3 regions of the Sedimenticola thiotaurini genome follow, and region 2 is predicted to be linked to each of the others. Evidence: riboswitches for the same ligand, from Rfam matches in the RefSeq annotation. Region 2 holds a riboswitch; each other region holds the start of a gene.
What was found. A riboswitch is a leader RNA that binds a small molecule or an ion and turns the genes downstream of it on or off. The one in region 2 is predicted to bind cobalamin.
Positions count from the first base shown of each region.

Region 1: linked by a shared signal. The riboswitch ahead of AAY24_RS05710 (TonB-dependent receptor domain-containing protein) and the one ahead of bluB (5,6-dimethylbenzimidazole synthase) in region 2 are both predicted to bind cobalamin.
Region 3: linked by a shared signal. The riboswitch ahead of AAY24_RS02665 (helix-turn-helix domain-containing protein) and the one ahead of bluB (5,6-dimethylbenzimidazole synthase) in region 2 are both predicted to bind cobalamin.

Region 1 covers NZ_CP011412.1:1,275,480-1,285,404, reverse strand. Annotated here, with positions in the region: gene pheS (phenylalanine--tRNA ligase subunit alpha) at 90-1,121, shown strand; gene pheT (phenylalanine--tRNA ligase subunit beta) at 1,206-3,584, shown strand; gene AAY24_RS05730 (integration host factor subunit alpha) at 3,588-3,887, shown strand; gene AAY24_RS05725 (MerR family transcriptional regulator) at 3,868-4,227, shown strand; tRNA gene AAY24_RS05720 (tRNA-Pro) at 4,281-4,357, shown strand; gene AAY24_RS05715 (DNA-3-methyladenine glycosylase I) at 4,449-5,030, opposite strand; cobalamin riboswitch at 5,385-5,580, shown strand; gene AAY24_RS05710 (TonB-dependent receptor domain-containing protein) at 5,891-7,606, shown strand; gene AAY24_RS05705 (ABC transporter substrate-binding protein) at 7,807-8,631, shown strand; gene AAY24_RS05700 (FecCD family ABC transporter permease) at 8,628-9,635, shown strand; partial or broken gene AAY24_RS05695 (ABC transporter ATP-binding protein) at 9,707-9,925, shown strand, end outside.
Region 2 covers NZ_CP011412.1:782,846-792,770, reverse strand. Annotated here, with positions in the region: gene AAY24_RS03480 (adenosylcobinamide-GDP ribazoletransferase) at 1-441, opposite strand, end outside; gene cobC (alpha-ribazole phosphatase) at 510-1,130, opposite strand; partial or broken gene cobT (nicotinate-nucleotide--dimethylbenzimidazole phosphoribosyltransferase) at 1,136-2,184, opposite strand; gene cobU (bifunctional adenosylcobinamide kinase/adenosylcobinamide-phosphate guanylyltransferase) at 2,181-2,708, opposite strand; cobalamin riboswitch at 2,797-3,007, shown strand; gene bluB (5,6-dimethylbenzimidazole synthase) at 3,054-3,785, shown strand; gene AAY24_RS03455 (sodium-translocating pyrophosphatase) at 4,091-6,097, shown strand; gene AAY24_RS03450 (RNA recognition motif domain-containing protein) at 6,335-6,790, shown strand; gene lexA (transcriptional repressor LexA) at 7,001-7,609, shown strand; gene AAY24_RS03440 (SET domain-containing protein) at 7,647-7,982, opposite strand; gene AAY24_RS03435 (polysaccharide deacetylase family protein) at 8,041-8,817, opposite strand; gene AAY24_RS03430 (Tex family protein) at 8,973-9,925, opposite strand, start outside.
Region 3 covers NZ_CP011412.1:602,303-612,227, reverse strand. Annotated here, with positions in the region: gene cmoB (tRNA 5-methoxyuridine(34)/uridine 5-oxyacetic acid(34) synthase CmoB) at 1-723, shown strand, start outside; gene AAY24_RS02670 (hypothetical protein) at 850-1,734, opposite strand; cobalamin riboswitch at 1,991-2,191, shown strand; gene AAY24_RS02665 (helix-turn-helix domain-containing protein) at 2,372-2,596, shown strand; gene nudC (NAD(+) diphosphatase) at 2,738-3,658, shown strand; gene AAY24_RS18375 (metal ABC transporter solute-binding protein, Zn/Mn family) at 3,692-5,149, opposite strand; gene AAY24_RS02650 (hypothetical protein) at 5,192-5,536, opposite strand; gene AAY24_RS02645 (DUF2889 domain-containing protein) at 5,668-6,231, opposite strand; gene AAY24_RS18370 (esterase-like activity of phytase family protein) at 6,376-7,347, shown strand; gene AAY24_RS02630 (arylesterase) at 7,323-7,958, opposite strand; gene AAY24_RS02625 (ABC transporter ATP-binding protein) at 7,957-8,652, shown strand; gene AAY24_RS02620 (ABC transporter permease) at 8,649-9,925, shown strand, end outside.

The DNA.
Region 1 (9,925 bases), 490 kb from region 2:
AAAGGCCTTTTGGTCTTTCCCCTTTTGTTTTGTGTGCAGTGTCCGGTCCGGCAGGTTCCTGGCGCTGGCTCCAGATGAGGACCCTTTTGATGGATTCTGAATCCAATATTGAACTTTCTGCCCTGGTCGATGAAGCGGCCGGTCTTATTGAGCGGGCGGATAAACTGGCGGCCCTGGACGAGGTACGGGTGCGCTATCTCGGCAAGAGCGGCCTGTTGACGGCCCAGCTCAAGCAGTTGGGTAAGCTCCCGGCCGATCAGCGACCGCTGGCGGGGCAGGCCATCAACAAGGCCAAGCAGGCGCTGCAGGGCCTGATCGAGCAGCGCAAGAGTGCGCTTGAGCAGCAGGCATTGGCCGAGCGCCTGAGTTCAGAGCGGGTCGATGTGACGCTGCCGGGACGTGGTCTGGGGCAGGGTGGTCTGCATCCGGTATCCCGAACCCTGGCACGGATCGAAGAGCTGTTCTCCCGGGCCGGATTCGCCATTGAAGAGGGGCCTGAGATCGAAGATGACTACCACAACTTCGAGGCGCTCAATATACCGGCGCACCATCCCGCACGGGCCATGCATGACACCTTCTATTTTGACACCCATCTGCTGTTGCGGACCCATACCTCGCCGGTGCAGATACGTACTATGGAGAATGCCGGTCCGCCGCTGAAGATTATCGCGCCGGGACGGGTCTACCGGTGTGATTCCGATCTGACCCATACCCCGATGTTCCACCAGGTGGAGGGGCTGCTGGTGGATGAGGATGTCTCTTTCGCTGATCTGAAAGGGGTGTTGTACGATTTCCTGCAGAACTTTTTCGAGCGCGATCTGAAGATTCGCTTCCGCCCATCCTATTTCCCTTTCACCGAGCCGTCCGCAGAAGCCGATATCGAGTGCGTGATGTGCGGTGGTGAAGGCTGCCGGGTGTGTAGCCACACCGGCTGGCTGGAGGTGCTGGGCTGCGGCATGGTGCATCCTGAAGTGTTCCGTCATGTGGGTATCGACAGCGAGAAGTACACCGGTTACGCCTTTGGTATGGGAGTAGAGCGGTTGACCATGTTGCGCTACGGTATCAATGACTTACGGCTGTTTTTTGAGAATGATTTGAGATTCCTCAGGCAGTTTGCCTGAGTGATCTTCCGGACCCGGCCCCATGTCGGGTCATTCGCGATATTCGGAGCGCAGTAGGCGCCCCTTAGGATTGGATAAGAGATTATGAAATTCAGTGAAGCCTGGTTGCGTGAGTGGGTAAACCCAGCCGTTTCGACCACTGAACTGGCTGACCAGCTCAGCATGGCGGGGCTGGAAGTGGATTCGGTCGAGCCGGTGGCCGGCGAATTTGAAGGTGTGCTGGTGGGTGAGGTGTTGACCCGGGAGCAGCACCCCAATGCGGACAAACTGAGCCTCTGTACGGTGAATGTGGGCAGCGGTGATCCGTTGCAGATCATCTGTGGTGCGCCCAACGTGGCGGCCGGCCTGAAGGTGCCGGTTGCGGTGATCGGTGCCGTGCTGCCGGGCAATTTCAAGATCAAACGGGCCAAGCTGCGCGGACTGGAGTCCCAGGGCATGATCTGCTCCGCCTCGGAACTGGGCCTGGCAGCCTCCTCTGATGGCATACTGCCGTTGCCGGCAGATGCCCCGGTGGGGGATGATTTCAGAACCTATCTCGACCTGAACGACCAGGCGATCGACGTGGATCTGACGCCGGATCGGGGTGATTGTCTGGGTCTGGCCGGTATCGCCCGGGAAGTCGGTGTGATCAACCGTACCCCGGTTACACCACCCGCCATGGAGCCGGTGGAGGCTGTGAATGATGAACGGTTCCCGGTCTCCCTGGAGGCGCCTCAGGGCTGTCCCCGCTATCTGTGTCGGGTGATCAAAAATATCGATCCGGCGGCCCAGACGCCACTCTGGATGCAGGAGCGGCTGCGCCGCAGCGACCTGCGTCCCATCAGCCCGGTGGTCGACGTGACCAACTACGTCATGCTGGAGCTGGGGCAGCCGATGCATGGCTTCGACCTGGCTGAACTGGAAGGTGGCATCCGGGTCCGCATGGCGGAAGAGGGCGAGAAACTGGTGTTGCTGGATGGTCAGGAGATCACCCTGCGCAGCGATACCCTGGTGATCGCTGACCAGGCCAAGCCGGTCGCCATTGCCGGCATCATGGGTGGTGAGCATTCGGGCGTCAGTGACAGCAGTCGGGATGTGCTGCTGGAGAGTGCATTTTTCGCCCCCACCATGATCGCCGGGAAGGCGCGCAGCTACGGCCTGCACACCGATTCATCCCACCGCTTCGAGCGGGGTGTTGACCCGCAGCTTCAACGCCGTGCCATAGAGCGGGCCACCCAGCTGCTACTGGCCATTACCGGGGGTGAGCCCGGGCCGGTGGTGGAGTCGGCCGATGAGTCCCTTATAGAGGCGCGTCCGGAGATCCTGCTGCGCCGTGCCCGGGTGGCCAGGGTGCTGGGCCTGGAGATTGATGATGACACCATCAGCGACATCCTGACCCGCCTGGAGATGCAACTGGAGCCGGTAGCGGAGGGCTGGAAGGTGACTGCCCCCAGTTGCCGTTTCGACATCAGCATCGAGGAGGACCTGATCGAGGAGGTGGGTCGGATCTACGGTTATACCCGGATACCGACCCGGCGCAATTCAGCGGCTACCGCCATGCAGTCCGAACCGGAAGTGGCATTCAGTCTGCGTCGGGCCAAGCAGTTACTGGTGGATCGGGATTACCAGGAAGCGATCACCTACAGCTTCATCAGTCGCGGGATGCATGACCTCATCGACCCGGCGCATGGCACAGTAGAACTGGCTAACCCGATATCCTCCGATATGTCGATCATGCGCACCACCCTCTGGGCTGGTCTGCTACAGACGGCCATGTATAACCAGTCACGTCAGCAATCCCGGGTAAGAATATTCGAGTCCGGTCTTAGGTTTATTAAGCAAGATGATGATATTAAACAGGAATTGATGCTTGCTGGTCTGGTTTCCGGGGCTCTGCAGCCGGAAAGTTGGGCCGCTCCTGAGCGAAACGTGGATTTCTTCGATCTGAAGGCCGATCTGGAGGCGTTGTTCGCCCTGACCAGTTGTGCAGACGAATTTCGGTTCCAGGCGGAGACCCACAATGCACTGCATCCGGGGCAGAGCGCCCGGATCACCCGGGGGGATGAGCAGGTCGGCTGGATCGGTAAACTGCACCCGCAACTGGAACAGAAACTGGATCTCTCTTCCGGGGTCTATCTGTTCGAGATCGGCCTGAACCGGCTGATGGAAGGCCGCTTGCCTGCCTTCAAGCCACTCTCCAAGTACCCTTCGATCCGGCGTGATATCGCCATCGTGGTGGATCAGGCGGTCGGTTTTGACCAGATTCGACAGACTATTCGTGAATCGGTACCGGAAATTCTGAGAGAAATTCTGATTTTTGATGTCTATACTGGTGAAAAGGTAGACTCAGGACGAAAAAGTCTCGCTTTGGGCTTGATTTTACAGGAAAGTTCCCACACTCTTACCGATGAAAATGTGGAGCGTGTAATGGCGCAGATAGTCGCCGCGCTTGTCGAACGCTACAATGCACAACTGAGAGATTGAGATATGGCTTTGACCAAGGCGGATCTTGCCGAAAAACTTTTTGATGAACTTGGCCTGAACAAACGGGAGGCCAAGGAGATGGTTGAAATGTTTTTTGAGAAAGTGCGCATTTCCCTACAGGAGGGCTCACAGGTTAAATTGTCCGGTTTCGGAAATTTTGATCTGCGTGAAAAGAAAGAGCGCCCTGGCAGAAATCCGAAGACCGGGGAGGAGATCCCAATTTCAGCGCGCAGGGTGGTGACGTTCCGCCCGGGTCAAAAACTGAAGGCGAGGGTAGAAGCTTATGCTGGAAGCAAGCAGTAATACTGCCGATCTGCCGGCGATACCCGGCAAACGCTACTTTACCATCGGTGAGGTGAGTGAGCTGTGTGGTGTGAAGCCACATGTGCTGCGCTACTGGGAGCAGGAATTCAGTCAGCTGAAGCCGATCAAGCGGCGTGGTAATCGCCGCTATTATCAGCGCCATGATGTATTGATGATCCGCCAGATACGCAGTCTTCTGTACGATCAGGGCTTTACTATTGGTGGAGCGCGTCAGCAGCTCTCTGGAGAGGGGGCCAAGGAGGATCAGGATCAGAGTCACCAGATCGCCCGGCAGCTGCGTGCGGAACTGGAAGAGGTGTTGCAGATCCTCAAACGCTGATTCCTGCAGCATTGACAACAGTGTGCATACCGCCTAGTATGCGCGCTCAGTTTCGGGCGGTGGCGCAGTCTGGTAGCGTGCTTGTCTGGGGGACAAGTGGTCGCAGGTTCAAATCCTGTCCGCCCGACCAAACGAAAAAAAGGGGTGTCCGCAAGGGCACCCCTTTTTTGTTGTTTGGGTTGGAGTCCGCCCCGGTTTTTACCCCGGCCGCGTCTGCTGGTTCAGGCGGAGTCCAACAGTTCCCGATGCCGGAAACAGTCCAGGGTGTGGTCATTGACCATGCCGATGGCCTGCATGTAGGCGTAACAGATGGTGCTGCCGACGAACTTGAACCCGCGCCGTTTCAACTCCCGGGACATGGCATCCGACTCGGGTGTGGTGGCCGGAAGCTGCTGCAGTGATGGCCAGTGGTTGATGATCGGTTCATCGTCCACAAAGCGCCAGATGAAGCTGGCAAAGTCACCGTATTCGGCCTGAATATCCAGGAACAGTTTTGCATTGGTGATGCTTGCCATCACTTTCAGGCGGTTACGGACGATGCCGGGATCGGCCAGCAGTTGCTCCACTTTGCTGGCGTTATAGCGGGCGACCTTCTGTGGATTGAACTGGTCGTACACCTTTCGATAGTGGTCCCGCTTGCGCAGTATGGTAATCCAGGACAGACCAGCCTGGGCGCCCTCCAGAATCAGGAACTCAAACAGGGTTCGGTCATCCCGGCAGGGCACGCCCCACTCCCGGTCGTGATACTGCTGATAAAGGGGATCTGATCCGGCCCAACCACAGCGTTGAATGTTGCTTGGCATGACGTTATTACCTGCACGGGATAAGCGCATGTTTTATGGAATAAAGCCGCTTTATCGGCGGCAGTTGGGTGTACCGGCAGATGATCCGGATCAGAGCTCTCCATCTCCGCTGGTATGGGCCATATCGGCTGTTCCGTGCCGACCGCCGGTCGCCCGATGATAACATCGCTGGCTGGGTAAGATCTGTAATCGCTTCGCAGATGATGGCTCCAGGTGTACCTGTTTGTATCCATAACCCCTTTGTTGGGAAATTAACCACTTCTGCTGGGCTCTGCTCGGCCTTAATTTCCAGGCACCGCTGTTTAACTTGTGAATAGGGGGATAAATCCCTTGTGGATTTTCATGTATGGATTAAAATGGCCGCCTCTGAAAGGTGCCCGCTACGGGTTAATAGGGAACTAAGGTGCGCCTCATCCAGGCAACTCCTTGACTGTCCTCGCAACTGTAAGCAAGTAGTCCGGTCTCATTACGCCACTGGTCCGATGATTGGGAAGGCGATACCGGGTAATGATCTGCAAGTCAGGAAACCTGCCTTTCACGCGTCGCATTTCTACCGAACGGGGTATTCAGTAGAGCGGTCTTCCGTTAGCTGACGCATCCACGCAGGTCGGAAAAACCTGTGCTTGTATGCAGTCCCGCTGTGGCCATGCCCGGGTAAGGCATTCCCATCACTCGCAAGTCTTTTTCCGTCCTGCATTGTCTTTAGAATGCACTCCCGCAGTGGAGTAACGGAGAGGCCTGTAATGACCTGCAAGAAACCTTATTCACCAGCCGTTCTATCCACACTTTGCCTGCTATCGCCTATTGCGCTTGCTCAGGCAGCCACTTCAATAAATACCATCAACGTGACCGCCTCTCGAATGTCTCAAACGGTTGATGAGACCCTGGCGTCAGTGACGGTGTTGACCCGAACGGAGATTGAAAAGAGTCAGGCCCGGGATATTACCCAGTTGCTGGATGGCATCCAGGGACTCAGCATGAGCAATAACGGGGGGCTGGGCAAGACAACCTCAATCCGGTTACGGGGCACCAACTCCAACCAGGTTTTGGTGTTGATCGATGGTGTCCGTATCGGCTCGGCTACCCTGGGAACGGTCAGTTTTCAGGATATTCCGCTGGCTCAGGTTGAGCGCATTGAGATCGTCCGGGGACCCCGCTCCCAACTCTACGGTGCCGATGCCATGGGTGGGGTGATACAGATCTTTACCAAGCGAGTGCAGTCCGGAACCCAGATAAATGCTGATGCGGAGTACGGTTCGCACAATACCCGTCGTCTGGCCCTTGGGGTAAACGGCAGCCAGCATAACCTGGAGTACGGTTTTAACCTGTCTGATCTGCATACTGATGGATTCAGTGCCCTGAAAAACAATAATCCGGATGACGACGGTTACGATAACCGGGCTTTTTCCGGCCATCTGGGCTACCGTTTTTCCAACGGGCTGAAGCTCACGGTCAGTGCCCTGCGGGCCAAGGGTGAAAATGAGTATGACAGCGCCTGGGGACCGGCCAATTTCTACGACTCCGAGTCGATACAGCAGTCGTTGAACGGCAAGCTGGAATATTCGCCCAATGATATTTGGGATATATCGCTTTCAGTCGGCGAAAGTCGAGACGAAATGACCAGCTATGTGAATGATGTTTTCAACTCGTTCTTCAATACTAAACGCCGTCAGTTTACCTGGCAGAATGATGTGGCTCTGGGTGAGGAGAGCATTCTGACATTCGGTTTTGATTACCTGCGGGACGAGGTGGCCGGCACCAGTAACTACAGCGTAAACGAGCGGGATAACAAGGCGGTATTTGCCCAGTACCAGCGGGAGTTCGGGCGCAATGATATCAGCATCGGGCTTCGGCATGATGACAATGAATCGTTCGGGACCTACAACACCGGCAGCATCTCCCTGGGACGGGAGTTAACCGAAACCCTCCGGCTGGTAGCTTCCTACGGAACCGGCTTTCGTGCTCCCACATTCAATGATCTCTATTACCAGGATCCCTGGGGATCCAACGGTAATCCCAACCTGACCCCGGAAGAGTCGGAAAGCTTGGAGTTGTCTCTGCGTGGCAAGCCGTCCTGGGGCAGATGGAACATCAATCTGTTTCGAACCGATATCGACGATCTGATCGATTGGGTAGAGGTGGCTCCCTTCACCTATCAGCCACAGAATATTGGCCGGGCCCGGATCAATGGTATGGAGGCGGGGGTGACCACAGAGCTGGCCGGCTGGGAGATAAGCGGCAACCTGACCCTGCTTGATCCGCGAAATCGTATAACCGGTAAGCAGCTGACCGATCGCAGCAAGCGGTCCCTGCGTATCGATATTGACAGAGCCTTTGGCAGGACCGAAGTAGGCGCCACGTTCAATGCCCGCAGTCACAGCTTCAGTGACACGGACAATACGCTGCTCACTGATGGTTTCGGTACCCTGGATCTGCGGGTGGCACAGCATTTGACCAGCGAGTGGACCCTGCGTGGGCAGATAAGCAATCTGTTTGACCGGGACTATGAGACCATCCGCACTTATAATACCGGCGGCCGGGAACTGTTTGTTTCTCTCCATTACGTGCCAAAATAGTCCGACCGGTTAGATAGTCGAGGGCGGAACCAGGATCGGGGCGCGCAATAACAGGGTTGTTGCACGCCCCGATCCTGCTTTTAGTCGTCAGTCGCGGGCGTGGTGGAAGATGCGGGTATCGGTCATAGAGATCCAGGGAATTTGGTTGGCTTTGGCGATGGCGGACTTGACCCGTCGGGACAGGTAATCAGGAATCAGTTTTGAATCGGCGTCTACTCACTATTCTGTTTTTGATGTTGTTTGCCGTTGCTGTCAGTGGCGCCGAACGGCCTGGCCGGGTGGTCTCCATCAACCTCTGTACCGACCAACTGCTGCTGATGCTGGCTGCGCCGGAGCAGATCGCCTCGGTCAGCCACCTGGCCCTGGAAGCCAACAGCTCCTTCATGGCGGTGCAGGCGGCCAATTATCCGGTCAATCATGGCAAGGCGGAGGAGATCCTGGCCCTCAAGCCGGACCTGATCCTGGCTGGCGCCTATACCGATCGACCGCTGATTGCCCTGTTGAAAAAACTGGGCTACCGGGTGGAACAGTTAGCCCTCTCATCCAGTATTGAGGATGTTCGTCACAATATCCGCCTGATTGCCCGCCTGATCGGCCGTGAAGCAGAAGGACGGCAGATGATCCAGACGATGGATCAGCGCCTGGATCGTATAAAGCAGTTACGGCCCAAGGTCAGGCCACGCGGCGCTTTTTATCAGCCCAACGGTTACACCAGTGGCCGGAACACGCTGCAGCACGCGGCCCTGGAGCTGGCCGGCTGGGAAAATATCTCAGCTCAGGAGGGGGTGGTGGGCTATGGCGCCATTGACATGGAGCGGTTGATCCTGGCCAGGCCGGTGCAACTGTTCACCTCCTCTTACTCACCGGGTACTTACTCCCGGGGACAGCAGATGCTGGAACATCCGGTGCTGCGCCGGCTGACCCAGGGCAGGGCGCCAATCGAGGTGGCCTACCGCTACTGGATCTGTGGCGGTCCGATGATCGCTGACGCGGTGGAGATACTGCACCGGAGTCTGCCCAGGTGAACCGCCCGATAAATATACCGCATGGCAGGCTGGTCCTGATGCTGGGTCTGTTGGTGGCGCTGCTGTTTGTCGCTTCACTGTTCTTCGGTTCCAATCCCCTGCCGGTGTTGCAGGCCGCCCGGGAGAGTCTGTTGGATACGCCCACCGTGCTCGGCCTGATCTTCGCCGAGATCCGTCTGCCCCGTGCCCTGATCGCCCTGTTTGCCGGGGCTACCCTGGGTCTGGCGGGTGCCGCCATGCAGGGCCTGCTGCGGAATCCGTTGGCCAGTCCAGGGCTGATCGGCAGTGCCAGTGGAGCTGCTCTGGGGGCGGTTGGCATGCTCTATTTCGGGATGGGGGCCCTGTTGCCACTGGCGGTGCCTATGGGGGGTATGGCCGGGGCGCTGCTGGCTACCTTCCTGGTCTACCTGATGGCGGGACGGGAGGCCGGTACCCTGACCCTGATCCTGGCCGGTGTTGCCATCAACGCCCTGGCGCTGGCCATGATCTCCCTGCTGCTGAACCTGGCACCGAGCCCCTATGCGGTGCGGGAGATCGTGCTCTGGATGATGGGGTCGATAGCCAATCACAGCATGCACGATCTGTGGATACTGCTGCCCGGCGTGCTGCTGGGCTGGGCCATGCTACTGGGTACCGGCCGGTCGCTGGATGCCTTGACCCTGGGGGAGGAGACCGCCAGTACCATGGGGATCTCACTCACCCGGCTGCGCTGGCGTATCTTTCTGGCGGTAGCCCTGTCGGTGGGTTCGGTGGTCTCCATTACCGGCTCAATCGGTTTTGTCGGCCTGGTGGTGCCCCATCTGCTGCGGCCCCTGGTGGGCTTTCAGCCATCACGACTGTTACTGAGCAGCGCACTGGGTGGTGCGGCACTGCTGCTGGCGGCGGATATCACTACACGGCTGTTCCCGGTTGGCACCGATATCAAGGTGGGGGTGGTGACCTCCCTGGTGGGGGCGCCGTTTTTCCTCTATCTCATAATCAAAAGTCGGCGCTATCAGCTATGAATCGACTGCAGGGTGAAAATCTGCTGGTATCCCTGGGTGGGGTATCTGTGCTGAAGGGGGTCGATTTCAACCTCAAGGCGGGTGAGATGCTCGGTCTGATCGGACCCAACGGGGCGGGTAAGACCACCCTGCTGCGGGTACTGGCCGGTCTGTTGAAGCCCGCTTCAGGCAGTCTGTTCTGGGGCCGGAGCGACTATCTCCAGTTGTCCCCCGCAGAGCGGGCCAAACGGGTCGCCTATCTGGCCCAGAGCGGTACGGCCCACTGGCCCATGAGTGTGGAACGGCTGGTC
Region 2 (9,925 bases):
ACGGCCAATCAGCGGAGCCAGCAGAATCACGCCCCAGGCATCCTGCATGATCAGGCTATTCAGCGCGGCCAGTTTCACTATCAACAGTAACACCACGGCGACCACCGCACTGGGACCACAGCGGGGGTCTTTCATGATTTCCAGGGTGCGCTCCCGGTCACCCTGCCCGCCTATCCAGGCATCGGTCATATCGGCGAGGCCATCGATATGCAGTCCGCCGGTAATCGCCACCCAGACAGTCAGTACCAGGGCTGCACATAGCAGGGATTCATCACTGCCCACCAACACACCGGTCAATATGAGCAGCAGACCGATCAGCAGTCCCACCAGGGGATAAAATAACAGGCTCCTACCCTGCTCCGTCTCACTCAGCAGGGGCAGGTTTGCCGGTACCGGGAGTCGGGTGAGAAATTGCAGGGCAAAGAAAAATTGTCTGATCATGTTTGCTGTCGGAATCAGAAGAGAACGAGAAAGAAAAAGTCGGACTGCCGCTAATCAGCCCGGTCCGGTTAATCCAGTGAGCCGCAATGAAACACCAACCGCGGGCAACCCTGTTCAATACGAATACGGCTGATTCCGGCATACGGCAGCTCTATCCTGAACAGGTGGGTCAGCGGCATCTGCAATACCTGGCCAATGATCATTCGATTGACACCACCATGGGCGACAATCAGCAGATGTTGCCCCGCATACTTCGACTGGATCTCCTGCCAGGCCGATCCCACCCGCTGCTGGAACCGCAGCATGGATTCACCACCCGGCGGGGGGCACTCCACCGGGTTGTTCCAGAAGTCGCTAACCCGCTGGGGCGACTCCCGGTACAGCACCTCGGGTGAGCATCCCTCCCACTCACCGAAGCCAATCTCCATAAGCCGCTCTTCAAAAGTCATTGGAATGCCGGATTTTTTGCTCAATTCGCCGGCAAATTCGGCACAACGCTTTAATGGCGAAGCGACAATCCCGTCCCAGGGGGCATGTCCGGCAGTTGCGTCACGCATCTGCTGCCACCCCCGGCTGCTTAACGGATCATCACGCCAGCCACGAATCAACACTCCGCCTTCCGGCTCACCATGGCGAATCAGGTCGATCGTGGTGACGGAGGAGCTATCCAGGTTAGCCGTAGTCGACAATTGAATCAGCCCTCATCCACGCCCGCATCGGCAAAGGTTGCCATCTGATTGTGCAGTTCACAGGCAGCCCGCAACAGTGGCACCGCCGTCGCCGCCCCACTCCCTTCGCCGAGCCGCATACCGAGATCCAGTAACGGCGTAGCATCCAGGGCCTGCAGCAGGGTCCGATGACCCGGTTCAGCGGAGTGATGGGAGAACAGCAACCACTCCCGGACCGCCGGCTGGAAACGTACCGCAACCAGTGCTGCTGCGGTGGTAATATAACCGTCGACCAGTACCGGTATACCCGCCTGGGCGCAGGCCAGATAAGCACCGGCCAGGGCAGCAATTTCGAAGCCACCCAGGCAGCGAAGTGCCTCCAGGGGCTCCATTTCAAGCCCTCCGTAGCGGGACAGCGCCTCCCGCAGCAGTGCCGCCTTGTGGGCCACGCCCCGTTCATCAAGCCCGGTCCCCGGACCGGCCATCAGATCCGGTTCGACGTTCAGCAGCGCACAGCCCAGCGCCGCTGCGGCTGTGGTGTTACCGATGCCCATGTCGCCACCGATGAACAGATCGGCCCCCTGCTCCTGGGCCCTGATGGCGGCCGCACGACCCGCATTGAGGGCGATTGTCAGCTGCTCACCGGTCATGGCATCCTGGTACTGAAAATTGGCGGTTCCCGGGCCGGCCCTGTGGCTGATGACGCCTGGCAGGCGATCCGGCTCGACAACAGTCCCCACGTCCACTATCTCCAGTTCAGCCCCAGAAACCTGGACAGCACACTGATGGCGGCCCCACCCGCACAGAAATTGGCAATCATCTGCACTGTCACTGTCTGCGGATATGCGGAGATACCGGATTCGACCACGCCGTGATCCCCGGCAAACACGGTCACCCGTACGCTCTCTACCCGGGGAAACTCCCGCCCCTGCAGCGCGGCCAACCGGATCGCCAGGCTCTCCAGTCGGCCCAGTGATCCGCTTGGTTTGGTGAGTTGTTGCTGCCTTTCCCTGGCTATGTCTGTCTTGGTTTTGTCCGGTTGCACGACCGGATCATTCAGCCAGCCTGGTTTCAAAGCGTATCCCCTTTCAGTGTCAGTGGCAGCCCCGCCACAGTTAAAATGACCCGATCACAGCTGTTAGCCACCCTCTGATGCAACCAGCCGGACTCATCCTGAAAACGTCGCGAGATCTCACCCAACGGTACAATACCGAGCCCCACTTCGTTACTCACCATGACCAGGTTACCAGTCAGTTCTGACAATACTGACAGAAACGCTGTCGTCTGTTGTTTAAAGTGACGACCCTCATCCATCAGCAGAATATTGGATAACCAGAGGGTCAGGCAGTCCACAATCAGAAAATGACCCGGCCCGCAATGCTCCCGGAGCGCCTCGGCAAGATTCAGAGGCTCCTCCACCAGCAGCCAGTTATCGGGTCTGCGGTCCCGATGTGCCTGGATGCGCCGCGCCATCTCCACATCACTCTGTTCGGCAGCGGCGGTTGCTATATAGATCACATTGTCGCCCGACTCGGCGGCCAGTCTTTCCGCCAATGTGCTCTTGCCTGAGCGGGCGCCGCCAAGGATCAGCTGTTTCACGTCCGGATCACCCGTAAGATGAAAAGGCACACATTATGGGGCGCAAATAATCAGAGGTAAACTTCCGCAGCAAATCCTGTAAAATTGCCAACCCAGTAAAACTTCAGGTGCCCGGCTCTGTAGAGCCGGGAGAATCGGGAAAGCGGTGCGACTCCGCTACGTGCCCAACGCTGTGATGGGGATTTCACAGACCGGCGGTTGTTTTACAGGCTGCCGCCAGCCACTGGACATAGGATTCGGGAAGGCGTCTGTGGAAGTGGAACCTGAGTCAGAAGACCGGCCTGAAGTGCAACCTCATCGGATACCTGGTCAAGTATTCGTGATTTTCCAGACAAGGGGAATATTATGGAAAATCCTTCAGGCCACCTGCAGGAAGTGGTCGAATTCAGCGTGGCGGAACGCGACGCACTCTATAAGGCCATCTTCTCCCGACGCGATGTCAGAGGGCAGTTCAAACCAAACCCTGTACCGGATCAGGTCCTGGCCCGGATACTAAGGGCCGCGCACCACGCCCCTTCCGTAGGCTTTATGCAACCCTGGAATTTCATGCTGATCCGATCTCCTGCCATCAAGCGGCAGGTCCATGGGCTGTTCCTGGAGGCGAACCGGGAAGCCCGGGAGATGTTTGAGGCAGACAAAAGGCCACTCTACAGCGCCCTCAAACTGGAGGGCATACTGGAATCACCGATCAACCTGGTGGTTACTTGTGACCGGGAACGGGCCGGCCCTGTGGTGCTGGGTCGTACCCATGACTTGGCAATGGACATCTATAGTAGCGTCTGCGCGGTTCAGAATCTCTGGCTGGCCGCAAGGGCCGAGGGGGTGGGTGTCGGTTGGGTGAGTATCTTCGACCCATCGAAATTGAAAGAGCTGCTCAATCTGCCAGCCCGGGTAGTTCCCATCGCCTATCTCTGTGTCGGTTACGTGGAACACTTTTTCACCCAACCGGAGTTGCAGAGCACCGGCTGGCGAGACCGGTTGCCGCTGCAGGACCTGGTCTACTTCGATCGCTGGGGAAACAGTCAGCCGGAGAAGGAGGGGAATCTGTTATCCGAACTGGCCAAAACCCACGGCTAGTCCCGCTATTCAGCGGGAACAAGCACGGTCTACCCTGGCAGGTAAACGGTTGGGCAGTTTATTGATATACCGCAAACATTTACTCCATCACGGACTGTGAATGACTCTGGATTCAGATATACTCTCGATTGCTTTTATTAATCAGGCTATTCGAGCAGTTTATTTAGCTTTACCATAGAGCAGTGTAATTCCATTGGTTTCATCGATCTTGTATCAGAACTGTCAAATCACGGGTTAATGTCATCTCTTATTGTCAGGCCCGTCCGGTTGTTTTTTTATTTTGAATAAAAAAAACGAGGGGAGAAATGAGTTTAAGTCACTTGATACCACCATTTTTAGGAATATTGGGCCTGGTTGCGGCCTTTAGAATCTATAAACTGGTCATGCAGTACGAGACCGGTAATGAAAAGGTTACCCGGATAGCAGAAGCAATTCATGAAGGCGCCATGGTCTTCATGCGACGCGAATACAAAATGCTGGGGGCATTCTCAGCCGTTCTCGTCATACTGCTGCTATTTATGCTGGGGGTCAAAACTGCCTTTGCCTTTGTGGTCGGGGCGGGCGCCTCTGCCCTGGCGGGTTATATCGGCATGTTCTCGGCCACCCAGGCGAACGTGCGTACCACCACGGCGGCCCACGAAAAGGGAGCCTCCGAGGCCCTCTCCATTGCCTTCTTTGGTGGCTCCATTATGGGGCTTTCAGTAGCCGCATTGGGACTGCTTGGTCTTGGTACCCTGTACCTCTTCTTCGGCGGTGATCCGGAAACTGCCCATGCCATTCACGGTTTTGGTATGGGGGCCTCTACGGTCGCCCTCTTCTCCCGTGTTGGTGGCGGTATCTTCACCAAATCCGCTGATGTGGGTGCCGACCTGGTGGGTAAGATCGAAGCCGGTATCCCGGAAGATGACCCACGCAACCCCGGCGTAATTGCCGACAATGTGGGCGACAATGTGGGCGATGTGGCCGGTATGGGATCCGATATCTTCGAATCTTACTGCGGTGCCATGATCGCGACGATCGCTATCGCTTCCACCATGACCGTCGATGTCCTGGACCCATTGGGTCAGCAGGCGGACCTGATGTTCCTGCCTCTGGCGCTGGCATCGCTCGGTCTGATCTGTTCGGTCATGGGCATCCTGCTGGTACGCAAGTACTCGGCTAAGAGTCCGGAAGTTGCCCTGCGTATCGGCACGATCAGTGCGACCATCATTTTCATTATCACCTCCCTGATACTGATTAAGCTTATCGGGGTATCGGCTGCCGTCTGGGGTGCGGTATTGTCCGGCGCGGTCGGTGGCATAATCATCGGTCTGGTTACCGAATACTATACCGCCGGCAAACCGGTCATCCAGATAGCAAAATCGGGGGAGACCGGCCCGGCGACCGTCATGATCGCGGGACTCGCTATCGGTATGCAGTCCGTGGTCATCCCCATCCTCACAATCTGCGCCATTATTTTCGCTTCCAGTTCCCTGGTCGGCCTATACGGTGTGGGTATTGCAGCAGTGGGTATGCTGGCAACGGTCGGCATCACCATGGCTATCGACGCCTATGGCCCGGTGGCGGATAACGCCGGTGGTATCGCTGAGATGGGCGGGCTGGGCGCCGAGACCCGGGAGATCACCGATTCCCTGGATGAACTGGGTAACACCACGGCGGCTATTGGTAAAGGGTTCGCCATTGGCGCTGCTGCACTGGCTGCTCTGGCTATCATTACCGCCTACGTGGAGACCGTCGCGGCCAACATCCCCGATTTTGCACTCAGTCTGAATAATCCCCATGTGCTGATCGGTCTGTTCATTGGGGGCATTCTGCCCTTCCTGATCGCCTCGATCACCATGACGGCTGTGGGTGATGCGGCATTCGACATGATCAAGGAGATTCGACGCCAGTTCCGGGAGATTCCCGGGCTGATGGAGGGCACCGCTGAGCCGGACAGTGCACGCTGTGTGGACATTGCCACAACCGCTGCGCTGAAAAAGATGATCCTGCCGGGTGTAATCGCGGTTTCGGCACCCATGGTGGTGGGTTTTGTCCTGGATGCGGAAGCGCTGGGTGGCATGCTGGGCGGCGCCCTGCTTGCCTGCGTCCTGTTGGCACTCATGATGGCTAACGCCGGTGGTGCCTGGGACAATGCGAAAAAGCATATTGAAAAGGGTAACTTTGGTGGCAAAGGCTCGGATGTTCACAAAGCCGCTGTGGTCGGCGACACCGTTGGCGACCCCTTCAAGGACACCTCGGGCCCGTCGATGAATATTCTGATTAACGTCATGGCCATTGTCAGCCTGGTTATCGCACCGCTGTTGAGCTAACCCGCACGGGTGAAGCCGATTCCGGGCTGATCCCAGAATGACCGGCGGCCGTATACTTACGGCCGCCGGTACTTCAAAGCACACCAGTCGATATATTTCCCCTGGTAGTGCTATATTTCAGGTAGTTGTCGATACAGTTACACGCCAGCGCCCCTTGTTGTGCCGGGGATCTTTAAGGCAGTGCAACTGTCAAACAGCTTGAAGCACTTCAGGAACAGCCTGCACAAGGATTGAGGTATGGAAATTTTCATTCGAAGGTTACCCAAATCGACCACCCGTCTCCATCTGATGAAGTTCATATCCGATGCACTGAAGCCGAAATGGTACCTGCTGCAGTTTTCTCCCAAAGGGACACTGCGTCACTGCGATATCTGGCGTATTGATGATCCCCAGACCAAACAGGTCGAGTACCATGGGGTTGCCCGTATCGAACCCCCTTCTGCGGCTCTGCAGTTGATAAACAGACTCAATGGACAGCCGTTTAGGACCAAGATTGTGGAGGTCAGAAAGTTTTTCCATCGCTCATCAGAGCGGGACAGAAGGCGTCTTCAGGATGAGCAGATCGCCAAAGAGTTTAGCGAAAAACGTAAACGGGACCGCAGAAGATCCGGCTTGCATATCGATCATCTCCACGCTGGAGTCACAACCGATTCTCTACCTCCATCGGGTTTTAAGGTGGCCTCCCACTCATGACAGCGGGATAAAGCGATCAGCTACACCGCCTTGAGTTCCGACAAGCAGTAAGCCGGAATACACTGCTATTGATAGTCAATGGCAGCACACTCTCCCATACGCCACTTCCCACATTGGTTTCCAGCATTTCACACAAGAATTTGCCGCAACCTGTTTCCCATTGGTTCTCTTTGCACTATAATAGAACGAAGCTAGAACAGGGAGTCAGGTATGAACGATCATTTAACGCGCAGACAGCAGGAAATTTACGACTACCTCCAGACAAATCTGGATAAGTTTCCCCATCCCCCCACGCTGGATGAACTCTGCAACGCACTCGGACTGAGTTCCAAGGGATCGTTACACAAACAGATTCAGGCCCTGATAGATGCCGGCTTGATAGAACCGATGAATAACCGCCGCCGGGGTATAAGACTGACCAACCCGGATAGGAACGAAGATCAGGGCTTGCCGTTTCTGGGTTACATTGCAGCAGGTCAACCAATTGAGGCGATTGAGCAACGGGAAACCGTCCAGGTTCCGGATTTTCTGCACACCAGCCGACCCTGCTATGTCCTTCAGGTAAAGGGTGACTCGATGATTGAAGAGGGCATTCTTGACGGCGATCAGATCATCATCGAACAACGGGATCATGCACGCAATGGTGAGATTGTGGTTGCCCTGGTGGATGGCAGCGAAGCGACTCTCAAACGTATAGAACAAAAACCTGACCGTGTGGTGCTACACCCGGCTAATGCCAATATGTCGCCCATGGTCTATGCGCCGGAACAAGTGCAGATACAGGGTATACTGGTAGGACAAATGCGTCGTTATCACTAGGAGAGAACCGGCACCGCTGCGCCCATAGCACCATGGGTTACTCCGGTTCATAGTTAAAGGTAATCTCCTCGTTCTTCCCGATTTTTACCCTGGCGTACAGATCAAAACCATCAAATTCAGCGTTACCCGGTATCTGATGATTAAGGAACCGCAGATAGTTCTTACCGCTGCGACCAACTGCATTCTCTTCATCATCAGGATCATAGACCCAAAGCACGTAGGTGCCATTCCGGCGTGCAACCGGCCCATGATAGGTACCGATATATTCACCCTTTGACAACGCCCGTTTGGCGAACACGCCGGTTCCGTGGATGCTTGAGGGGGCGATATAAACCAACTCCTTGAGCTGGCTGTTTTTAATACGCAGTTCCATCGACACCTAATCTCCCATTATTGAGCCGTGACAGCATAGTGCCTCAGGACGACCTATCTCATTTCCGCGTACTTTGGATTGCGATGTGCTCAGCGCGCCCATACACCGTACCCCATCCCACAAGGTGTCTCTTCAGGGGGGCATCAGCAATGCTGTTATAGAGTTCGCCAAGTGACTTGATTTCCCACTGCCCCCCTTTCCACATAACCAACAATCGCTCAAAGACCTCCAGCAGTTCAATCCCCTCCCTCTCAGCAGATAGACTGAATACCTCGCCATTGGGCATGATGCGCTGACATGCCGCGTAGAGATATTGGTGCAGGTTTTCTTCGTCTATTCCTTCCTGGGCCAGGAGTTCATCCAGGGTCGGCAGAGTTGTAGGTATCTGGGGACAGTTTGACGACACGCCCTGGGACTCCGGTAAAAATATGTGCTGACCGCGCACATCGGAAGCAAAATCAAATCCCAGTTCCTCCTCTTCACTGAACAAGTGAGGATTGACCTGCCATCCCAGGGCGGCAAAACAGTGTGGTGCCTTACCAAACAGATCAGTAAATGCTTCGCAGGCAAACGCCAGTTCACTATAGGTCCAGTCAGCGCTCTGGAAGGCCACGTCCTGATGCCAATCTGATGCGGTATAGGAGGCAATGCCTATATCGTGACCTGCATCGGCCACGGCCAGGAGATTGCTCCTGCAGCGTTTGCTGATTAGGGGGGCCGGCAAGTGCCTTCTGACCAGCCTGGGGATCTGATCACCGAAAGGATAACGACTATAGTCAGGACCAAGGCTGAAAAAGAATGTCGCCTTGACCTGATGCTCATCCAGCAGACGCAACAGGGCCGGCACCCCTTCACGAGCACCTTTTTCCGATCCAACTTCTATTCTGAGAGCTACTCGCAACTTCCTACACTACCTTACTTGTGACTGAACCCGATCAAAACAGTGACAAAGTATACACAGAGTAACGGGGTAATTGGGATCAAATACCCCTAACGCCGTTTTTTTAAAGCATCTCCCAGCGCAGCTGCCATAGCACCCCCCATAGGCGGATTATTCTGAGCAGGCCGTTTTACTTGTCGCTGTTTTGGCTTTGCCGCGGTTGTCCGGGCCGAATCGTTAGGACGCCTGGCTCTGTTATCACCGTCACTCTGATCTGACAATCGCATACTCAGACCAATTCGTTTTCTGGCAACGTCTACTTCCATGACCTTCACCTTTACCAGATCACCGGCCTTGACCACTTCCCGGGGATCCTTGATAAATTTCTCCGCCATGGCAGAGATATGAACCAACCCATCCTGGTGCACACCAATATCAACAAAGGCACCAAAATTGGTGACATTGGTAACAACACCTTCCAGAATCATATCGGGCTTCAGATCAGACAAGCTCTCGATCCCGTCCTGGAAACTGGCAGTCTTGAACTCGCCGCGGGGATCACGCCCCGGCTTCTCCAGTTCGGCAATAATATCCGTCACCGTCGGCACGCCGAACTTTTCATCGGTAAACTGTTCTGGCCTGAGGGTGCGAAGAAATGCCCGATCGCCAATAACATCCTGGATCCGGCGGCCAGCCTTGTGCAGAATCCGCTCAACAACCGGATAGGCCTCCGGGTGCACCGCGGAGGCATCAAGTGGATTATCACCAGCATTGATCCGCAGAAAACCAGCGGCCTGTTCAAAACTTTTGTTACCCAATCTGGGCACCTTCAGTAACGCTTTCCGGTTCTTGAACGCACCATGCTCATCACGATACCTGACAATATTTTCCGCCAGGGTTTTGTTTAACCCGGAAACCTGTCCCAGCAATGCGGGAGAAGCGGTATTGATATCAACACCTACGGAGTTAACACAATCCTCCACAACATTATCCAGTTGCCGGGCCAGGCGCGTCTGGTTGACATCATGTTGATACTGACCAACACCAATCGCCTTAGGATCAA
Region 3 (9,925 bases), 180 kb from region 2:
CAGCTGCACCCCTGGCGCAAAGGTCCGTTCCAGCTGCACGGCATCCCTATCGATACCGAGTGGCGTTCAGACTGGAAGTGGGACCGGCTGCGGCCACACATCAGCCCGCTAGGGGGACGCAGCGTGCTGGATATCGGCTGTGGCAACGGCTATCACTGCTGGCGTATGGCCGGTGAAGGGGCGGAACTGGTCATCGGCATCGACCCGACCCAGCTGTTTCTGGCCCAGTTCCTCGCTGTCCGCCACTTTCTGGGGCCGGACTGGCCGGTCCATCTGCTGCCCATGGGCATCGAGGATCTGCCGGCCAACCTGCGCGCCTTCGACAGTGTATTCTCCATGGGCGTGCTCTATCACCGACGTTCACCGATAGATCATCTCTATGAGCTGAAGGCGGCACTACGACCCGGTGGTGAGCTGGTTTTGGAAACCCTCGTCATTGAGGGGGACGCAGGCAAGGTGCTGGTACCGGAAGGCCGCTATGCCAAGATGCGTAACGTCTGGTTCATCCCCACCGCGGAGACCCTGGCCGGCTGGCTGAAACGCTGCGGTTTTCGGGACGTGCGGGTGGTGGATGTCACCCCCACCACCACCCAGGAGCAGCGTGCCACCGACTGGATGCGTTTTGAATCCCTGGCCGATTACCTCGACCCACAGAATCAAAGTCGCACGATCGAGGGTTATCCGGCGCCGTTGCGGGCCATCCTGCTGGCCACCGCACCCTAGCCAGGGCGGTTGATCGGGCCCGGAGCCACCCGCAGAAGCGGCTCCCGCCCCGATCTGATGGGAACACCACTCGCGGATGAAACCGCTCCGGCGCCGAAGCCTGGACCAAGGCCGGATTACTACTCCCTACTTACCACCCACGGCCATCTTCAATGACGCTTCGATCCCATCCGGCGCATCGGAGATTTTCATAAAGGTGGACATGGTCAGATCGGGAAAGCTCTGGGCGATGCGGAACTTGCCGTGCAGCATATAGACCCGCTTACCGGACACCAGCAGCTCATAGGGAAGATGGGCGGTATGGCGTAACTCGCCCTGGTCGATAATCTTCATCACCGCCCCATCCGCTCCCGCTCCCTCGGTGACAGAGACACTGAACAGGGACTCATCCTTGCCCAACACATCCACCCGGGCGATCTTGCCAACCCCACCTCTTCCAGCGGCCAGTCCCGCTTCGACCGCGTCCAGAGCGGCCTGGTAAGAGTCAAAACTGGCCAACTCCACCTGATCGTCGAAATAGGGCATGAACATCATGTAGTGATACTCACGCAGATTCTCCCTCGTGCGACCACCCTCCGTGCCGAAGGTTTTGTCCCGTCCCAAAGCGCTCTTCAGACGTTGCGACAGCGTCATGAAATCCCCCGCCATTCGGTAAACATTCCCCATCCATTGCGGGTCGGTATAACTGACCTGTACCAACCCGTCCCGCTCGGTCAGGGCGACCCGCAGCGCCGCCCCAAAACCGCCCATGGGGGATGCCGCGGCCTGCTTGCGCAACAGCTCATCGGTAATGATCAGAATCCGTGCGCCCGCATAGGGGGCATATTCACCCGCAATGGAAAAGCCGGCGCCGGTCAGTGCCTCCCTGACTGTTGCCACCTTGGCATCCAGTGGGGTCTGGACGATCTCCGCCAGCACAAAAGGACGGAGTCGCTCCTCTGCCTGGGCAACCAGTGACAGTGAAGATAAACAGAGTATTAGCAGCACCGCTGCAAGACGGACAGTTCGCATGATTTCCTCCCAAGATGTTGATGGGCCCTGGTCGTGGCCTCTTATTCTGCTCATGATTTTTATAGGTGAGCAGTGTGAATCTAGCAGATCAATCCAGAGAAGAACATTCGATTAATCTTATTCTGGTAATAAGTCACTGTCCCGATCAACCACATCAAATACGGGTTATCAACTCACCGGCAGATGGTGGTGACGCCATTCCCACAGAACCCGGTCACAGCTCGGAAAAAGCGCCTTGCACTGATCAGCGGGCTGTCGATAGAATGGCCCCGATGGTTCCGAAACGGCATCAGCCGACGGGATTAAAAGGGAACACGGAACGGGAAAACCAAGCCGTGGCTGCCCCCGCAACTGTAAGCGGAGAGTTCATGTCAATTTGCCACTGGAGCAATCCGGGAAGGCGACATTCGAACATCGACCCGCGAGCCAGGAGACCTGCCATCGACAAATCATTAATTTCACTGGGACGGGGCGTCCCTAAGGAACAAAACCATGAAATCATCACATAGACCGACCACCGTGACCGGTCAGCTCAAGATTACCTGCCTGCGTTTTTCCACTGCTGAGCCAATCCGTTGCTGTTGCTGAAAGCCAACAGCCGTTGCTCCGACTATCAACCGATTACGCAGGAAACCGTATGCATCACAGTGACCCCTACTCTTTTGCCAAACGACTCAACAGCTGTCTTCATCAAGCGCGTATTTCACAACTGGAACTGGCCAACCGGACCGGACTGAAACCGACCCAGATCAATCACTTCTGCTGCGGCAGACGACTGCCCAATCTGAGAAATTTCAGCAAGATCTGCCAGTCCCTGCCGGGCGCCGATCCACGCTATCTGATGGGCATCACTGATACCTGACACCTGACCGGAAGAGTTGGCCGCCCCCTCCGGATGGAGGCCGGCCGGGATTGCCCGTTTGATCCTGCCCCGGTCTGGAAGCCGTGCGGGAGGTCGTTCCGGTTTTGCTTTTGGAGTAGATTTTGACCATGCTAGGGAGCAATGAAACAGCCCAACTTCTACAGTAATCCGGGATTCGATCGACTGGACCGCTACCGGGATGATACCGATTGGCTGCAATCCATCCTGGCAACCAAGCAGACCCGGCTGCTGCCGGTGTGGCGCAATCAGCATCTGGTGACCGACCATAATCGGCCGGTCTCCTTTCCGGGTGACCAGGACCGGGGGCTGTTGGCGCTCGCCCAAGAGCGGATCCTGCTGGGCCGCGATGGGGAGGGCACTATCTGGCTGGCCCTGGATATTTCCCAGCTCGAGCAACCCCTGGACTGGCTGCCCTGCCCGGCCGAGCAGACTTTCCGTGACCTGCGGGTGGTCGGCCCGCTGGTCGACCGGCACAGTGGGGCGTTGCTGGCCCATGCCCGGGCCATGGTCTACTGGCATCAGCACCACCGTTTCTGCCCTAACTGCGGCAGCCAGACCCACTCAACCCGCGCCGGACACATGCGGGTCTGTAGTGACTCGGCCTGCGGACGGGCACACCACCCGCGCACCGATCCGGCAGTGATCATGCTGGTCCACGACGGCGATTACTGTCTGCTCGGCAGGCAACCTAGCTGGCCACCCGGCATGCACTCCACCCTGGCCGGTTTTGTCGAGCCGGGGGAGAGTCTGGAGGATGCAGTGGCGCGGGAAGTGTGCGAGGAGGCCGGTATCCGGGTGACCGGTATCCGTTACCACTCCTCCCAGCCCTGGCCATTTCCAGCCTCGATTATGCTGGGTTTCTATGCCCGGGCGACCAGTAGCGAAATTCAGGTGGATGGATTGGAGCTGGAGAGCGCCAACTGGTTTCACCGGGACCAGCTGCTGGAATCACCGGAGGATGAGCATTTCCATCTGCCGCGTCGGGACTCCATCTCCTGGCGCCTGATCGAGACCTGGATGAAACGACAGCACCCGGACTGAAGCCCAGCCCGGGTGCGATGGGAAGATATCGGATTATTTCGGCAGGTATTCGTTCAGAGCATCCACCATCTGCTTGGCAGAGATGCCATGGGCAAACTTGGTGATGAACTCTCCATTCGGCGCCATCAGGTAGACGCTGGCGGTGTGATCCATGATATAGAGATCGGGGTCGCCGCCCTCCTCTTCCACCTTCTCATACCTGGCCCTGTATCCTTTAACCACCCGGTCTATCATGCTTCTGCTACCGGTCAGACCCACCAGATTTTCGTTGAAGTATTTCACATAGTTTTTCATCACATCCACATTGTCACGTTCCGGATCGACGGTAATGAAATAGGGTCTGATCAGATTGGCCCGCTCACCGAGCAGGTTCAGCGCCTGTGATATGACCTGCAACGAGGTGGGGCAGATATCGGGACAGAAGGTGTAACCAAAATAGACCAGCTGGAATTTCCCCAGCATATCCTTGTCAGTGAAGATCTGGCCATTGTGATCCACCAGCATGAACTTGGCACCCACCTTGGCGGTTTCCGGCTCATAGAGCTCCTCCTTGGCGGCAACCTGCCCGGCGTCTCCATCAAACTGGAGGCAGGCCTTGATGGTATCGGTATTCTTTTGCATCAGCTCAAAGTAGAGATCCGGTCCGGCCTCCATCGTGGCGCCAAAACTGTCCAGGGTGCCGATATTGATATCCACATCTTCAGTCAGCAGGGGGAGTTCCGGCATCGGCATACCGTATTCGGTCAACAGACAAGCGTAATAGCCCTCTTTCAGTTTGGCGTGATTCTGTAACAGGGAGAGGGCATCAACCGGCTGATAAGGCGCTTGGGCCAGTACGCCCCGGATCTTCAGCGCATAGGCCTGTTCAAAATATTGCAGCGTGTCGTAGTAAGCCATACCCACACCGCTTTTCAGTCCGCGATAGCCGTACTCCAGTTTGCGATCCAGTTCAGCCACCCGCCCCAGCAGCTGGGCACGATTTCTTCGATAGAGATGGGCCCGGCCGGTATCCGCATCCATCAGTGCCCGGGAGAGCTCATCCACCAGAATCAGCACATTGCGGCTGTCCAGCCAGAAATAGGGGTCACGCAGCTCGGCATCTTCCCGCTTGTCCCAGCGGGACGGCAGGATCTTCAGCTCCAGGTTATCCAGCAGGGTAACGACCCGGGCGCCACGCTGTTGTGCCTGGGCAACCGGTTTAACCAGAAATTGCTCCAGTTCCGGCCCCACCCAGACAATCAGATCCGCCTGTTCCAGGCTGGTCTGCTGCTCGGCATCCATCTGGTAATTGAACGGCAGCTTTTCACCATCCAGCAGCAGCTGCGGTCCCTCGGTACCAACCATCAGCCCCGACAGGATGGAGTGGATTGGCTTGATACTGGTGACCACCCGAAAAGCCGAATCGGCCAGGAGTGGCTGGCTGACCAGCAGCAACAATGCCAGAAGAATGGAGTGTAAAGAGTTGAAAAAAACTGCGGTTAGCCTGTTCACGAATTTCTACCCACCTACATGTACTTGGATCGAATGGATCTCTTAATTGGCGAAAGCAGCTTCCAGTTCCAGAATCGCTGCGTCCACCTGCTCGCTGAAGACTCCCTCCTCCGGACAACCGGTCCTGTTCTCGAGGATTTTGAGAAACGCGGTATTGGTGGTGCTATCAAACAACTCCCCGTACTGACGCCGTTTCGGAAGTGTCAGTACCAGAGTTTTTTTCATACGGCGGGTTTCAATCAGATAGTGGCAGTTAAGCGCCATGCCGTTGAGTTCGCCCAGTTTTTGCACCGCGGCCAGCTGTACGTCATCCATGCCGTCCGCCCTTGCCACACTACTGAGCAGTAGTACCAACAGGGTCGCTACAGTCAATCTGAAACCCATCATCGCGCTTATCACCTGAAATTGATCGAATAGTCGTATGAGTGGAGGATTATAGGTACCCGGAACAGCCGGGTAATTGCCTAAAATCAATCTTTAACCTTTCCGTACCCGGTTGCCCAACCCGGGCTGTCGGGTCAATCGGCTGCATCCCGGGGTCCGGTATAGAACTCGGGCCAGCGCTCCCTGACCACCGGCCCATCGCTGGCCAGGCCGATGCAGGCATCCAGAATACGTGGCCGTTGACGCACCGGCTGCTGTCTGGCCCGCTCCTCCAGCGCCCCATGCATGGTCTGATAAGCGGTAGTGGCCAGTGGCCCGAGCAGCTCCATCAGGTGGGTACAGCTCGATTTCCGCTCAATCCGGTCTCTCACTGCACGCATCCAGCCGGGGCCGATTTTCAGACCAATCAACTCCCGCATGATCTCTGCCGTCTGCTTGCAGGCCAGATAGGGGGTATCGTCAGAGACGGCAATCACATCATGGATGACAAAATCCAGATCCAAAGTGATCCTCAGATGCAGGTCATGTACCGGCGCACCCGGCTCCAGATAACCCCGATGGCGGGTATCGAAACCGAAAGTCTTGGTATCGGTCAGATGGGCTTCCAGATCCCAAAGACCATCGCTGCGCAGATAGCCCTGGCAGGTGATCCGGCGGGTATGGAGATGTTCGCGTTCGACGGGGTCGGGTAACGGCACGGCGGTTCAATCTCATGACGACAGGAGTGGGAAACCATAATGGCAACAGCGGCGAATATCAAACCAGGCCGGGATCCGGCACCGGGAAACAAGCACTGCCGGGACCCTTGACGCCTCCCCGGTCGCCGCCTATTGTCTCCCGCCATGACTCTGATTCAACGCCTTTTTTTATGCCTGATTCTGTTACCCGGTTGGGCCCGGGGCGATGCCGACAATCTGATCGGTCGTACGATCGTTGTTTCCGACCAGGTCGGCAACGGTGAACCGTTCATGGGTATCGAACTGCTCGGCAGCCTGGCACTGCGGGGAGATTCGGCACTTGCGGAGCTCTCCGGGCTGGCCTGGGACGAAGATGAACAGCTGTTGTTTGCCATCTCTGACCAGGGCCGGATCGTGAAACTGGCGCCGCACTTCAGCGACGGACACCTCAGCCAGGTAGCGCTGCTTGCGGTCCATCCCCTGCTGGACCGGCGCGGCAAACCACTGCGCGGTGGCTGGAGCGACGCCGAGGGGCTGACATTGGAAAACAGCACCAACGGCATCCGGGGTGACAGCCGCCTGATCATTTCTTTTGAGCGGCACCACCGTATCGAACGCTACTATCCGGATGGTCGCTGGCACTCCACCCTGCCGTTTCCGAGCCTGCTGGGCCAGAGCGACTACCGGCCGAAAAACAACCGGGGACTGGAAGCGGTCACCCTGCACCCGGAGTACGGCATCCTCACCGGCCCCGAGACACCGCGCAGACACCATGCACCCTACCTGATCAACACCAGCGGTCGGACCTGGCAATACCGGTTTCAGGAGGCCGCCGGAGCGCTGGTGGGCCTGGAGGCACTGCCGAATGGTGACCTGATCCTGCTGGAGCGCGCCTACACCTCTATCTTCGCACCCTGGGTGATCACTCTGAACCGGGTGCGGGCCGCTGACCTGGCCACAGCAACAACGGTGCCCATCGAGCTGATCGCCCGCTTTGACAGTGGACAGGGTTGGCTGACACAGAATATCGAGGGATTGACCCGGCACCAGGGCAGTCACTTCTTCATGGTCAGTGATGACGGCAACATGCCCTGGGCCCAGACCCAGTTGATCTATTTCAGGCTCTTGTCGGAGTGAACGGAGGTCTCTTCAAGCATCGGCTGCAACTGCTCCCAGACATGTTCCAGCATTAACGGCTGCCCCTCCGCCGTGGGATGGATGCCATCGCTCTGCATCCACTCCGGCCGATCCGCCACGCCAGCCAGGAAGAACGGCACCAGCGGCACGTTGCGCTGTTCGGCCAGATCCCGATAGATTTGCAGGAACTTCTCGGTAAATGCCTTGCCGAAGTTCGGTGGCAGCATCATGCCCAGCAGCAGTGGCCGGCTATGACTGGCCCGGGCAAGTGTTATCATCTGATCCAGATGGTCACGGGTCTGGCGATTACCGAGTCCACGCAAGCCGTCGTTGCCACCCAGTTCAATAATCAGGATATCCGGTTGGAACTGCTCCAGCGCCCGGGGCAGGCGTGCCAGTCCGCCGGCGGTGGTATCACCCGATATACTGGCATTCACCACCCGATGGGGATAACCCGCCTGTTGCAGGCGGCTTTGTAACAGGGAGACCCAGCCCCGGCTGCGCTCAATACCGTAGGCCGCGCTCAGACTGTCACCCAATACAAGAATCACCGGCTCGGCGGCCGGTACGTTAGACATCGCAAAAATCAGCAGCAGGAAAAGTTTTTTCATGGATACAGATCATAACCCAGATGACATATTGGTAAAGGCTACCGGCGTAGGAAAACAGGTCAATGCGCCGGGCGGCACCCTGACCATTCTGCAGGACATCTCCCTGCAACTGGCCAGCGGCGAGGTAGCCGCCATTCTGGGGGCATCCGGTTCGGGTAAATCCACCCTGCTCGGGCTGCTGGCCGGTCTGGATGAGACCAGCAGCGGCGACATCGAACTGTTTGGCAAGTCCCTCAATGCGCTGAGTGAAGACCAGCGCGCCGCACTGCGGGCCGGCAGAGTCGGATTTGTATTCCAGTCTTTTCAACTGCTACCCGGTATGACTGCCCTGGAAAATGTCATGCTGCCACTGGAGCTGGCCGGTACCGCACAACCGGCGGCAGGTGCCACCGAGGCGCTGCGCCAGGTGGGTCTGGCGGATCGCCTGCACCACTACCCCGGACAGCTCTCCGGCGGCGAACAGCAACGGGTGGCCATCGCCCGTGCCTTCGCCCCCGGCCCCCGGCTGCTGTTTGCCGATGAGCCAACCGGCAGTCTTGACCAGGCCACCGGCAGCCACATTATCGACCTGCTGTTCCAGATGCGGGAGAAGACCGGTGCGGCACTGCTGCTGGTCACCCACGATGAACAGCTGGCAGCCCGCTGTGACCATCGCCTGCGGATCGAGAGCGGCCGCCTGGTGGGTGGCCGATGAATACGCTGTTGCTGGCCCTGCGATTTCTGCGCCGGGATTGGCGCAGCGGTGAACTGCGTCTGTTGGTGCTGGCGTTGATCATTGCCGTATCGGCGGTGACGGCAGTGGGTTTCTTCACGGATCGGGTGGAGCAGGCCATGGTCCTGCAAGCCAATCAGGTGATGGCCGCCGACCTGGTACTCTCCAGCAGCCGCCCGTTACCGGAACAGTTCGAACAGCAGGCCCGATCCGCTGGTCTGCGTACCGCCCACACCCTCAGTTTTCCCAGCGTGATCATGCATCGGGATGAAACCCAGCTGGTGGAGGTCAAGGCGGTCAGCCGCGAATACCCGTTGCGCGGTGAGTTGCGAACCCGCAACCAACCGGGTGCCGAGGAGCAGCGCATCAACCGACCGCCGGCTCCGGGTAATCTGTGGGGCGAAGCGCGGCTGATGGCCGCCCTGGGCATACAACCGGGCGAACAGGTCTCACTGGGGGAAGCGGAGTTCACCCTGGAACAGATTCTGAGTCGGGACTCGGCCCTCGGCAACAGCTTTTTTCGGCTCGGACCGGAAGTGCTGATCGCGCTGGAAGACATTCCGAAAACCGGACTGGTCACTCCGGCCAGCCGGGTACGTTATCGCCTGCTGGTGGCCGGCGACCAGGCCCAGGTGGAGGCATTCCAGAGCTGGAGCCAGTCACAGCTGCCCCGCGGGGTACGGCTGGAGCACCTGAGCAGTGCCCGTCCTGAACTTCGGAAAACCCTGGAACGGGGCAGTCGTTTTCTCAGTCTGGCTGCCCTGGTGGCGGTGCTGGTGGCGGGTGCCACCGTGGCCCTGGCCACCCGGCGGTTTGTTGAACGCCAGTCGGACACCAGCGCCATCATGCGCTGCCTGGGTGCCAGCCAGGCAATGATACTGCAGGTGTTGTCGCTACGTCTGCTACTGCTCGGGCTGCTGGCAAGTCTGCTGGGTATCGGGGTCGGCTGGATGGCCCAATACCTGCTGGCCGGTCTGTTGAGCGACTGGTTTGGTGGCACCCTGCCACCCCCCAGCCCCTGGCCGCTACTGGTGGGTCTGGGTACCGGCATGATCACCCTGATCGGTTTTACCCTGCCGCCGGCTTTGCGATTGGGTGCCGTCCCCCCGTTGCGGGTGCTGCGACGTGACCTGGGCGCACCACCGGCCAGTACCTGGCTGCTGACCCTCTGTGCCATCGGCGCCATGGCACTGCTGATGCGCTGGCAGGCCGGCGATGCCACCCTGGCCGGCTGGGTGCTGCTTGGCACACTCGG